DNA from 3 places in the Peribacillus sp. NPDC096622 genome. Region 2 is predicted to be linked to each of the others. Evidence: riboswitches for the same ligand, from Rfam matches in the RefSeq annotation. Region 2 holds a riboswitch; each other region holds the start of a gene.
What was found. A riboswitch is a leader RNA that binds a small molecule or an ion and turns the genes downstream of it on or off. The one in region 2 is predicted to bind cyclic di-AMP.

Region 1 (4,293 bases), on a different contig from region 2:
TTGGGAATAAATTGTGGAATAACTACAGTTACCCGATAATTCCCTTCCCTTGCTTTATTCTCTACAGTATCAACAAATTTTGTAAGTGGGTTGATGATACTTCTGTAATGAGAGTGCAGTGTCACCAGTCTTACATCAGGTTGCCATCTCTTCCATTTTTCTTCAAATTTCTTCTCGTCATCTCTTTCAAATGCAACATACACTGCAATAATTTGTTGTGGAGAAAGCGATTTAGCATAATTTAAGGTATTCTCTACAACATGAGTCATGCCAGCAACAGGCACTATCATAACATTACCGTCAATGGTCGCAGATGGTTCACAAGTTGTAAGCCTAAGTTGGTCTCCAACAGCTTCATAATGCTTTCTAATTCTATGAAAGATAAAGACAATGATAGGTAGAAAAATTAAGATTGACCAAACCTGTGAGAATTTTGTTAAAAAGAATATTAATGTGACGGTTAAGCTAATAACGGCGCCCGTAGTATTAATAATGAATTTTGGTACCCACCCATGCGGCTTCTCTCGTAACCATTTAACCATCATGCCCGATTGAGATAAAGTAAATGGAACAAATACACCAACTGCGTAAAGTGGGATAAGATGCTCCGTTTCTGCATGGAAAGCAAGGATTAAAATGATCGAAGCAATTCCAAGTATGATAATCCCATTAGAATATCCTAATCGGTCTCCTCTCATTAGAAACGCCCTTGGAATAAACTTATCCTTTGCAAGATTTACTGCCAACAATGGAAAAGCAGAATAACCAGTGTTCGCAGCAAGGATTAAAATCAATGCTGTAGTTCCTTGTATAAAGAAGTACATGAAATTCCGGCCGAAAGTTTCTTCGGCAATTTGGGAAACAACGGTTACCTCTCCACTAGGAGAAATACCATAATAATAGGCTAAAAATACAATTCCTGAAAACAGTACGGCAAGCAAGGCTCCCATCGCCATTAATGTTTTAGCAGCATTATTAGGTGCTGGGTCTTTAAAGTTAGGAATGGCATTCGATATGGCTTCAACCCCTGTTAAGGCGGAACTTCCTGAAGCAAACGCCCTTAAAAGAATAAACAAACTGATTCCCGCCACAGGTGTACCTATTGGGGTGTGCAATTCAGGCGAAACTCCTCCAGTTAGAATATTATAAATACCTACACCAATTAATATTAACAACGCTAAAACGAATAAGTAAACGGGGTAGGCTAATATTGAAGCAGACTCCGTTACTCCTCTTAAATTCAAAATTGTAATAAAAATGACAAATATAATGGCAATTTCCACATTAAAGTTGTGTAAAGTGGGGAAGGCAGATGTTAAAGCATCAGTCCCAGCAGACACACTTACAGCAACAGTTAGTATGTAGTCTACCAATAGGGAACCTCCAGCTATTAAGCCTGGATTTACACCTAAATTGCTCTTTGAAACCACATACGCTCCACCGCCATGAGGATAAGCAAAAATGATTTGTCTATAAGACAATATGAGAGCTGTTAAAAGAATTAATACACCAACTGCGATAGGAATTGAATACCAAAATGCTGCTGCACTTAACGTAATCAATACTATCAAAATTTGTTCGGGACCATATGCCACTGATGATAGAGCATCAGAAGAAAGGATTGCTAATGCTTTCTTTTTGTTTAATCTCTGTTCTCCTAATTCATTGGATTTCAGAGGTCGCCCAATTAACATCCTTTTTATAAGTGAAATCATTATTCCAAACCACCCTAATAGTTTTTATGAGTTAATTTATATCCGTACATACAGTATTGACTCAAAAGAGCAATAAAATTTTACATGAATACAAAAAAGTGCCTACAGAATAGACCTGTAGGCACATCACTTTTCGTGTGTCACAAGCTCCACCTTCCTTCTCATTTAACGCTTACGAGGTTAGCTGTCGGATTCGGACCTTGAGTAGCCCTACCTTTAAAGGATTCACCCCTTGGGTATAGTAACAACCCACAAAAATGGTTCCCCCGTACCTAATGGTTTCAGCGATTTAGAAATTGAAACTTTGATTATAATACTCCTATGATCAGCAATTGTAAATGGATTTTATGCAAAAAAAATTAATACTCAGGAAAACGGTTAGGTTAGAAATGAAGATATTATTCATGCTTTAGAAAGAGATTTTTAAGGACTATCGCGTAAGGGCCGTCTTCATAAAATTTTGAAAAGGGGCTTCTCTATTCCTATTTCTTCTACAACTAACCTGCCCCGTTAGCTCCATAACAAAAAGAGCTGACGAAGCAACTTCCTTATTGAAGTAAAGCCAAAATAACACTTGGCTGTATTTTTTTCTTCAATTTAGAGGGAGAGGATGAACTGAAACGATTGCAAAGCTGAGCAATCGAAGTATCTATATATAGCAAATTCTCAACAAAAACCTTAAAATGTCCCCGACTTCCTTGGTCCAGTATGCTTTTTCAGATTGGTTTATATCGTCTTTCATAACGTCACCCCTTTCTTGAAGTATTCTTGGTGAATGCTAAAACTCCTTTTTATGGACTATGTGGGGCTATACCAGCACCAAAGTCATCGACGTATATGTATTTATGCAAATAATAAATAAAATTGAAACTAAAGGAGAAATTATATGACAAATCGTGTACACACATTAAAACTAATGTTAGTTAGTTCTTTGGCAGGTTTTGTTTTACTTAATTCTGAGGGCTTAGTACAAGCGAAGGAAATGGATCCAAAAGATAAAATCGTTAACCTAAAAGAAGGAGAAACGCTGAATATAAAAAACACAGAATTATCAAGAGAACAGGATAAGGTTATGGAACAGTTAGTAAACGCTGATTTTTTTAATAAAGTTGATCAAAAGTTAAAAGAACATGGTTATAAAAGATATACTCACACAGGTGAGGTTGATGTGAATTATCAACTAGTTGAATTAGTAGTTCAGAAAAAACCTGGAGAAAGTCAGGTTGAAACAATAAAAAATATTGACAAAATTGTAAGTCAGTTAGCAAAAGAAAATAACGTTGTTCCAACGTTTGCTAAAGTATCTTTCCATTAAAAAAAGCCCATATTCTTACAATATATATAAGAACAATTAGTTACCTAAATATAAAGCCTGTATCTTAGATTACCGAGTAATCATTGATACAGGCTTTTTTTATACTCCTTGTTAAACTAACGCACCCGTTAGCCATCCATGAAGCGCAAAAATCAGCGCTTCACCACAGAGAATGAAAATTGTTCTCTATGTCGATAATGTTTTAATGGCTGGCGAAGAAGGTCGTTGAACTATGGTGCCTTTGAGCCCATCCGTTAGTCTGACTCCGACGACCACGGTGTACCACCGACTGTCGCGCCCTTTATGGGTAGCACTCATGGGAGATTAATCCTTTTTTGGTCGTCGCGCTAGCCTTCACTTAATTTGCAATGATTGGAGGTTTTGTTTAACGCCTTACCAAACTCAATCAGATCACTCATAAGGCTCAGCCTTTTTTTAAAAAGCGTTTTTACTGGGTCTATTTTGTTGTGGTTTTTTCTGGATTTTGAGCTTTTTTAAATTTTCATGGGAGTTCATTAAGAAAAGCCAAACTTATTAAAGAATCGCGCCCGATTGCGGAATAAGAAAAGCACATTTCTTTGTCTGCCTATTATACATAATTACAATTAGGTAATTAAAGAGGTTGGGTACCTAAAAGACGCCCAACCTCTTTTTTGTTACCATAACGGGGATTATCGGTAGTACACCTTTATGGATAATTACTACTTATCTGAAAAGTCTGTTCTTTCCTTTTCAACTACTGAACATTTAACAATTAGACTCATAACCTATAAAAGAAAGGGGTATGAACAGATATGATATATAACATTCCACAAAACTGTATGAATAAGTGGACAACAATCAGGTTGGATCTTGCAAATCAAACGACTTCAACTTTTTCGTTTCTTCCCGTCAATGCTGGATATTTAAAGGATAGATTTTTAAATGGATATATTTACACCGCTGAATATAATACTACTGAATGTATAACACAGCAGCAACAACTTATAATAGGATGTCAGGATAAATGGGTTTATATGTTTCCAGTTGGTGGAGGAGATTTTTTGTTTTGGCCGACGAAGGTTGAAGCTCATAATCCTAAATTGATATTAGGTTGGCTCAACATCACAAATAATATGAATCTTCAGTGTGAGGCAGCGCCATCCACATTTAATATAACTGGAAACTGGGATACTGATTACGGAAGGCTCGTATTTACTCAAACCGGCCAGAATGTTACCGGATCCTATCAAAATGGAAGAGTTGAGGGCAATCTTGTATTCA
Region 2 (4,293 bases):
TTACTGGATAGAAAAAATTTGTTCACTCCCGCGGATAACTGACTAGCCAAGACACCACAGACGCTTGCGGTAAGGGGGCTTGGCAACTATCGACGGAAAGGAACCGATTTCCTGATACCAACTGCAACTTTTTTTAAAAAGAAAAAACTGTAGACAAACTCGATTTTTCTTCGAAATTTGTCTACAGTCTCAGCAAACCTGATGAAGGTTTCTTCTTTTCTAAGAAATGGAATTTACTTCTTCAAATGATATGGCACTGTCGTAACAACCACATTTCTTTTATAAAGTAAGTAAGCGCGAATCAGTAAACTTGATTGGTTATGAAGTATATTGTGCCAGCCTTTCTTCGGAATGAATTGGGGGATGATCACCGTAACTTTATAATTGGATTCACTAGCCTTATGTTCAACTGTATCCACAAATTTAGTTAGTGGCTGAATGATGCTTCTGTAATAAGAATTCAGTGTAACGAGCCTTACATCCGGCTGCCATTTTTTCCACTTTTCTCCGAATTTCTTTTCATCTTCTCTTTCAAAAGCGACATAAACGGCAATGACCTGATGTGCGGATAAAGATTTTGCATAATTTAAAGAGTTCTCAACCACATGAGTTATACCCGCCACAGGTACAATGATGATATTTCCTTCAATTGGTAAGATTGGCTCACATGTTGTAATCCTTAGTTGGTCCCCAACTGCTTCATAATGCATTCTAATTCGATGAAAAATTAAAATGATGATAGGTAAAAAAATCAAAACCGGCCAAACCTGAGTAAATTTGGTTAAAAAGAATATCATCGTGACGATAAAGCTAATTATGGCACCAATTGAATTAATGGTTAATTTCATCATCCAGCCTTTTGGCTTTTCGCGAATCCATTTAACAATCATCCCGGTCTGGGATAACGTAAATGGAATGAATACACCCACCGCATATAGCGGAATGAGATTTTCCGTATGTCCTTCAAATGCGACTATCAAGATGATGGATGCAAGTCCAAGTATGATAATTCCATTGGAATACCCTAAACGGTCCCCTCTGATCGTAAACGCCCTTGGTATGAATTTATCCTTCGCCAGATTTACCGCAAGCAGAGGGAAAGCCGAATAGCCAGTATTTGCTGCAAGTATCAAGATCAATGCAGTCGTACCTTGAATGAAGAAATACATGAAATTCCGTCCAAAGATCTCTTCAGCAATCTGGGAGACGACCGTTACCTCTGCGCTAGGAACAATGCTTAAATAATAGGCTAAGAATACGATTCCCGAAAACAATACAGCTAGTAAGGAACCCATTGCTATTAATGTTTTCGCAGCATTATTCGGTGCTGGATCTTTAAAGTTCGGGATTGCATTTGAAATCGCTTCGACTCCTGTCAATGCGGAGCTTCCTGATGCAAATGCTCTTAGCAGTATAAATAAACTGATGCCAGCTACTGGAGTCCCAAGTGACGCATGCAATTCCGGTGAGACTCCTCCCGTCAAAATCTTGTAAATTCCAACCCCAATCAAGATGAACAATGCTAAAACGAATAGGTACACCGGATAGGCCAAGACAGAGGCCGATTCCGTAACCCCCCTAAGGTTCAAGATTGTAAGTAAGATGACGAATATAATGGCTATGACGACATTATATTCATGCAGGCCGGGAAAAGCGGACGTGATGGCATCCGTACCAGCAGAAACACTTACCGCGACAGTTAATATATAATCGACCAATAAGGATCCCCCAGCTATCAACCCTGGATTGACACCTAAATTGTTTTTTGAAACCACATAAGCTCCCCCGCCATGTGGATAAGCGAAAATGATTTGTCTGTAGGACAAAATCAAAGCAGTTAACAGGATCAATACTCCGATCGCGATAGGGATTGAATACCAGAAAGCCGCAGCACCGACCGTGATCAGGACGATCAATATTTGCTCCGGTCCATAAGCAACCGAAGACAAAGCATCAGAAGATAATATCGCCAAAGCCTTTGTTTTGTTAAGCTTTTGTTCACCAAGTGCATTTGATTTTAAAGGTCTCCCAATCAAGAACCTCTTTATAGCAGATAACATCAAGAATTCACCACCATGTTTAATTTATAAGTTTATGATTCCCAGCTGTAGCAAAAAACGAGACGAAACACAAAAATGCCTACAAGTCATAGCGAAATAGACCTGTAGACATCAATTTTTTTGTCTAACAAGCTCCACCTTCCTTCTCATATAACGCTTACGAGGTTAGCTGTCGGATTCGGACCTAAGAGTAGCCCTACCTTTTAAAGGATTCACCCCTTGGATTGTTAAAACAATCCCAATAACGGGTCCCCCGCACCATAAGGTTTAAGCGATTTAGAAATATGAAACTGTTGATTATCATACTCCCGTGAAATGGAAAAGTAAATGAAAATTTTACACAGAAATAGAATTATTCTTTGTAGGTGAGGTTTTATTCTTGACATATATTACATAAGTCATGCAAACACATGATTCGAAGGTAGGAAAGGAGGTAAGTAAACGTCTAAAAAGAAAATAATCAAGCGCTCAATGAACAATAGGTGGTCCAAAAAAGGTTAAAATGATTGCCACATGGAGAACGTGAAGGACGAAATTAAACAGATCTGCCCCAGCTTGGATAGTCATTAAATGCATAGAATTTCGCTTTCCGATTCCATTTTAATTCCCGTCCAATCGGGGGCATTATTCCACTGATCCACCCTAATTAATTCCTTCCTTCTTGAATTGGTCTCAAATTGCTTTTTTTAAAGACAAAGTATTTCTGGCCAAGATAGTTAAGCACTGTATAAAATATCGTTCCTATCAGAACAGCCAAATTTTGTTGTATGGATAAATGGACGGATCCTTCCAGTGATTCTGCAATGGCTTGGCCTATGGAATAAGCGACGGAATAACAAATCAGAATTACGCAAAAGAAACGGGCAACTCCTCGCCGCCATTCTATGTCGCTTTTAAAGGTAAAAGTCCTGTTCAAAAGAAAACTCGTTACAGCTCCCGTTCCATTGCCGAAAAAGGTGGAGACCCAGTAAGATAATTCAAGAACATTCATGAGAAAAAGCATGATGGAAAGTCCAACCGCTGTATTGACTATTCCAACCAATAAAAAGCGGATAAAGGAGTTAGTGTGTTTTAGATAGTTTTTCAATACTGTTCCGTTCATTGTCTAGTTGCTCCCGTTTTTTTAAATCGAGCGGATTAAATAGATCAAGATCAACAATATATTTAGGCCGGCGTTTGGATTCATTATAGATTTTACCGATATATTCCCCAATCAAGCCGACAGCAATCAACTGCAGTCCACCGATCAACCATACGGAGGTAATTAATGAGGTCCACCCAGTTTCGGTCTGCCCATAAAATTTCAACCATAAAAAGTAAGAACCAAAGAGTAAGCTTATGAAAAAGGAAAGACATCCAAGCCATAATACAAGCCGGATCGGTGTTACTGAAAAGGAAGTAATGCCATCAAGCGCAAAAGCAACCATCTTCTTAAATGGATATTTCGTTTCCCCAGCCAATCTTTCTTTTCGGTCATAATAAACAGAGTCCGTCTTAAACCCAATGAGCGGTACAATCCCCCGTAAGAAAAGATTCGTTTCATCAAATCTCTCCAACTCCGCGATCGCCCTTTTGCTCATTAGCCTGAAATCGGCATGATTATAGACAAGGTTAACACCCATCTTGTTCATCAATTTATAAAAACCGGTTGCAGATGTTCGTTTAAAAAATGAATCAAGGTCCCTTTTTTGGCGGACACCATATACGATTTCACATCCTTCATTGAATTTCCGAATGAATTCAGGGATGACTTGAATATCATCCTGTAAATCTGCATCAATGGAAATCACACAATCCGAGGCTTCCTTGGCTGTAAACAATCCTGCCAGGAGTGCATTTTGATGTCCAGCATTCCGGGAAAGCTTTAGCCCTCGAACATATTCATTATTAATCGTTTCTTTATAAATGATCTTCCAAGTTTGATCCTTGCTTCCATCATCAACCAACAAAATTTTACTTAGACCAGAAACAACGTTTTCTTCGACTAACCCCCTCATCAATCCACAAAGCTGGGAAATGGTATCCTGCAAAACGCTTTCTTCGTTATAACAAGGTACAACAATCGTTACTATCGGTGAATTCATTCTATTCCCCCCTTTTCACATGACTCTGTATAAATGAATTTTCCATGCGCTTCCTTTTTTTGTGAAAATCCTATCTAGTACCAATCCGTTTTCCTTCGCGTTGTTGATTGGGATGGCAGAAAATATATACTTCCCGCCTAATCCTTTAA
Region 3 (4,293 bases), on a different contig from region 2:
GACGCTAATATTATATTTTGCCCGCAAATCAAGCTCCCTGAGGCTTTTACCCTTCATGCTCTTGGGGAGGATGATCTCCTCGATATTGTATTCTTTAGAAAGCTCTATATAGTTCAGCATGTTAGGGGAAAGAAGCTGATTCGCGACCCGTTCCCCCATATCCCTCTCAGGATAGATGACCCAGTCGGCACCGATTTTAGTGAGCACCTGACCGTGATTTTTATTAAGTGCCTTGGCGATGACTTTTTTGACCCCAAGCTCTTTTAAAAGCAAGGTAGTTAAAATGCTCGATTGCATGTCATTTCCGATGGCTACGATGACACAATCGAAATTACGGATTCCGATTGCTTTTAATGTCTCTTCTTCTGTCGTATCTGCCATGACCGCATGGGTAACGTTCAGATCCGCATTCTCGACTCTTTCCTCGTTGACATCAATACCCAATACCTCTTGGCCGGCCGAATATAATCTATGGGCCACGCTGGTTCCGAATCTGCCTAAACCGATCACGGCATATTGTCGTTTTCCCATCGTTTACACTCCTTCATTCATTATTAACCAATCATGATTTTTCCTTTTGGACGTCGGAACGGATCTGGTTTGCGCCTCATGGCGATAGCGAAGGCCAAAGTCAAAGGACCAACACGGCCTGCAAACATCGTGAAAATGATGAGCATCCTGCCAACCGGTGATAATTCTGGGGTCAAACCCATTGAAAGTCCCACGGTGGCGAATGCTGAAGTGGCTTCGAACAAAATCATCAAGAAGTCAGTTCCGCTTTCAGTGATGGTCAGCAGAATGGAGATGAGCGAAACCATGAATACGCCAATGAATGTTACGGATAATGCTTTAAAAATCGTTTCAGTCACAATGCGGTGACGGAATAAGACCACATCACCCTTTCCTTTAATCTGTGACCAAACCGTTCCGACAAGCGTCGCCAATGTAGTCGTTTTAATCCCGCCGCCAGTCGATCCGGGTGAAGCCCCGACGAACATCAAGAAAATGATGAGCAGTAATGTAGGCTGAGTCAAATCAGGGATATTCAGCGTATTGGAGCCGGCTGTCCTTGGTGATACCGATTGAAATAAAGATGACAGTATTTTACCCATGAAAGATAAAGGCTGCAATGTCTTTGGGTTACCGAACTCGAATAAAAAGATTAAAATTGCGCCGGTAACCGTAAGGGTCAAGCTAGTCATCAGAACCACCTTCGTATGTACGGATAAACGATGGGTGTCACGATATTCGTATAGTTCATTCATCACGATGAAGCCTATTCCGCCAAACGTGATGAGGAAGGCGACGGTAAGCGTTACGAATGGATCCGATACATATGGGGTCAAACTCCTGAATTCCCCCATTAAATCAAAGCCGGCATTATTGAAATTCGAGATGGAATGAAAAAACCCGTAATAGATCGCTTTTCCCATTGGCATATCAAAAGAAAAGCGAATCGATAAGATAAGGGCACCCACGCCTTCAATGATGGCCGTGAAAATTAAAAGCCGTTTCACTAACCTGACTATACCTGCCATGGATAGGTTATTTAAGGATTCCTGCAAGAGTAACCTGCCTTTTAAAGAAATCTTTTTGCCTAGAAGGAAAAAGAAAAACGTCGCAAATGACATGAACCCTAAACCGCCTATCTGAATCAGTGTTAAGATGACCAGCTCACCAAAAGTGGTGAAGGTCGAACCCGTATCCACTACGACCAGTCCTGTTACACAAGTAGCTGAGGTTGCGGTGAATAAAGCATCCAGAAAAGAAAGGCCTTCGCCATTTTCAGTGGAAATCGGCAGGGTCAATAAATAGGACCCGATAAGTATCAGGATGGCAAACCCGAGTACAAGTATTTTGGGCGGATCTAACAAATTTTTTGCTTTTATCAAATTGATCATCCCTACCTATAAAAATGAAATGTGTAAAACTGTTTGAATATCTTAACCATCAATCCTCATTCCGACTCTTTTTAAAGGCATAATAAAAAGACCTGCGAAAACATCGAACAGCTATTTGCTCCTGAAAAAACGCGCAAAAAAGCTCCCGAAATAGGCGGTCTTATGACCTCCTTCGCTTTAGCCGACGAAGTTAGCTGACGGGTAGGATGGCGAAAGAGCTGATCTCATCCCTTCTGCAAGGCAGAATTAACCCCAAATGATTGGGTCCTCCGTACTCAATTCCTTTGAGTTTAGGCCGAAATATATTAAATTGATAAACGTATTCTACTCCCATCATTTAGCAGTTGTAAACCCCTAAATCGTAAAAAAATATTTCTTTAACAAAACTGAAAATTTACGTTTAATTTACATTTAGAAAACGTATTGACAAATATTAGTTAGCGCATTATGATAGGTTCGATTAATCCGATTATGATAACCGGCATCGATGAACTTTATTCAATACTTTCAAGCAGAACATGCTATTGCCAATCAAAATTTCTAACATATATATTATGTTTCTTTTGTAAAAGATAAAGAAAAAAGCAGTACATTCGTATTTAAAGATTCAATACATTTTATTAAAAAGGCGGGCAATTATGGAGAAGACGTTCAATAGATATGTTATTAATGCTACAGGCAAGGGTGGCCAGACATATTTAACACAATGCCAGGATAAAGATGCACTAAGGAAATGGATAGCCGATCATGAGGATCAAATCATCATGGATGAGTTAAGGATAACGGATAAGAAAAAGAATCCGTTTTTAAAATTGTTTTCCCTAAGGTAATTCAATTGATTCAACATTCATTAGCTGTATTCAATTATGATCTATCCAGGAATGCCGAGCGAAAAATCCATATCTTGTTTTGCTTTTAAACTCATTTATTTTGAATGAGTTTTTTTGCGTTATTTACAGTTTTGAACCATCAATGTTAAAATTTAGTGATGGTAATGTGGACGTAAAGAAGAGGAAAGTAAATGAAATGACCACTTTCCGAAAGAGCCCCGAAAGCAGCCGAGGATAGTTGGGGATGTATAGTGACGCATGGGAGTGGCACCGCAAATCGATCTCGTCCCGAGAGGCATTGGCTTGGGGACGGGGTTTTTTATGTACGGTCAAAGGGGGAGAAGCGATGACATTAAGAAATACATTAGTATCCTGGAAATACCCCTCCATTCTATTGTGCGGAATAGGTATCTCCAACTTCGGTTCTTGGGTTTATTTCATTGCACTTAATTTAATCGTTCTGGATATGACTGATTCAGCCTTGGCGGTAGCTGGGCTATATATCGTTAAACCGATTGCTGCCATATTTACGAATGTGTGGGCAGGGAGCGTGATCGACCGGATAAATAAGCGGAATCTAATGGCGGCACTTGACATATTTCGCACGGTATTCATAGCCTTGCTGCCATTGACTTCTTCTATTTGGGTCATCTATTCCCTTGTGTTCGTGATCAATATGGCAGGGGCCATGTTCGGAACAACATCAAGGTCGTATATTACAAAATTAATTCCCGTTGAACAGAGGAAACGATTTAACTCCTTACGAAGCTTAATGGATTCTGGGGCTTTTTTGATTGGACCGGCGCTAGCGGGTATCCTTTTCTTGATCGGTACGCCCGTTTTAGCGATTTATATTAACGCGGCTGCCTTATTATTATCCGGTATCATCACTTTATTCATGCCTGATCTTGAAAAGGATCATCCCCTTGAACAATCCAGTCGTTACCTGTCTTGGACCATCATGAAAAAGGATTGGGGCATCGTCCTGGACTTCAGCCGGAAATCTTCCTATATCATGCTCATTTATTTCTTATTCAGCTGCATGGTGGTGATGGAAACGGCCATCGACTCCCAAGAAGCGGCGTTTGCCAAGGCCGTGCTCCTTTTGTCGGACAGCGATTACGGATTCCTTGTAAGCATCGCAGGGGCAGGCATCATTGCCGGCGCCATAGTCAATGCCGTCTTCATCAGTAAAGTGAAAATCTCGCACATGATTGGTCTTGGATCTTTATTTGTCTCGATAGGTTATATGATCTATGCCTTTTCGAATTCCTTTTCATTGGCCGCCATCGGATTTTTCATCATTGCCTTTTCATTGGCTTTTGCCAACACCGGCTTTCAAACCTTTTATCAAAATAATATTCCGGTGGAAATCATGGGCAGGGTCGGAAGTGTTTTTGGCTTGTTAGAAGCTTTATTGATCATCATTACTACCGCAATAGTTGGTGTTTCAGCCCATTTCATTTCGATTCGGTTCGTGGTGATTTCAGGTTCCTTGATCATGTTCGCTTTATCAATTTTATTGTCGATGCTTAGTATGAAGGCCTCCAAGAGGATGTATT

Region 1: it holds a riboswitch for cyclic di-AMP, as region 2 does, so the genes downstream of both, ACIQYG_RS26070 (APC family permease) here and ACIQYG_RS08250 (APC family permease) in region 2, are expected to answer to the same signal.
Region 3: it holds a riboswitch for cyclic di-AMP, as region 2 does, so the genes downstream of both, ACIQYG_RS17715 (TrkH family potassium uptake protein) here and ACIQYG_RS08250 (APC family permease) in region 2, are expected to answer to the same signal.

What each region holds. Positions count from the first base shown of each region.
Region 1 is NZ_JBIWES010000037.1:7,773-12,065, forward strand. Features, by position in the region: gene ACIQYG_RS26070 (APC family permease) at 1-1,715, opposite strand, end outside; cyclic di-AMP (ydaO/yuaA leader) riboswitch at 1,869-2,012, opposite strand; gene ACIQYG_RS26075 (hypothetical protein) at 2,602-3,030, shown strand; gene ACIQYG_RS26080 (hypothetical protein) at 3,825-4,293, shown strand, end outside.
Region 2 is NZ_JBIWES010000003.1:374,862-379,154, forward strand. Features, by position in the region: gene ACIQYG_RS08250 (APC family permease) at 234-2,060, opposite strand; cyclic di-AMP (ydaO/yuaA leader) riboswitch at 2,199-2,344, opposite strand; gene ACIQYG_RS08255 (GtrA family protein) at 2,707-3,162, opposite strand; gene ACIQYG_RS08260 (glycosyltransferase family 2 protein) at 3,122-4,144, opposite strand; gene ACIQYG_RS08265 (DUF6044 family protein) at 4,160-4,293, opposite strand, start outside.
Region 3 is NZ_JBIWES010000010.1:68,737-73,029, reverse strand. Features, by position in the region: gene ACIQYG_RS17720 (potassium channel family protein) at 1-531, opposite strand, end outside; gene ACIQYG_RS17715 (TrkH family potassium uptake protein) at 555-1,892, opposite strand; cyclic di-AMP (ydaO/yuaA leader) riboswitch at 2,066-2,208, opposite strand; gene ACIQYG_RS17710 (hypothetical protein) at 2,540-2,731, shown strand; gene ACIQYG_RS17705 (MFS transporter) at 3,078-4,293, shown strand, end outside.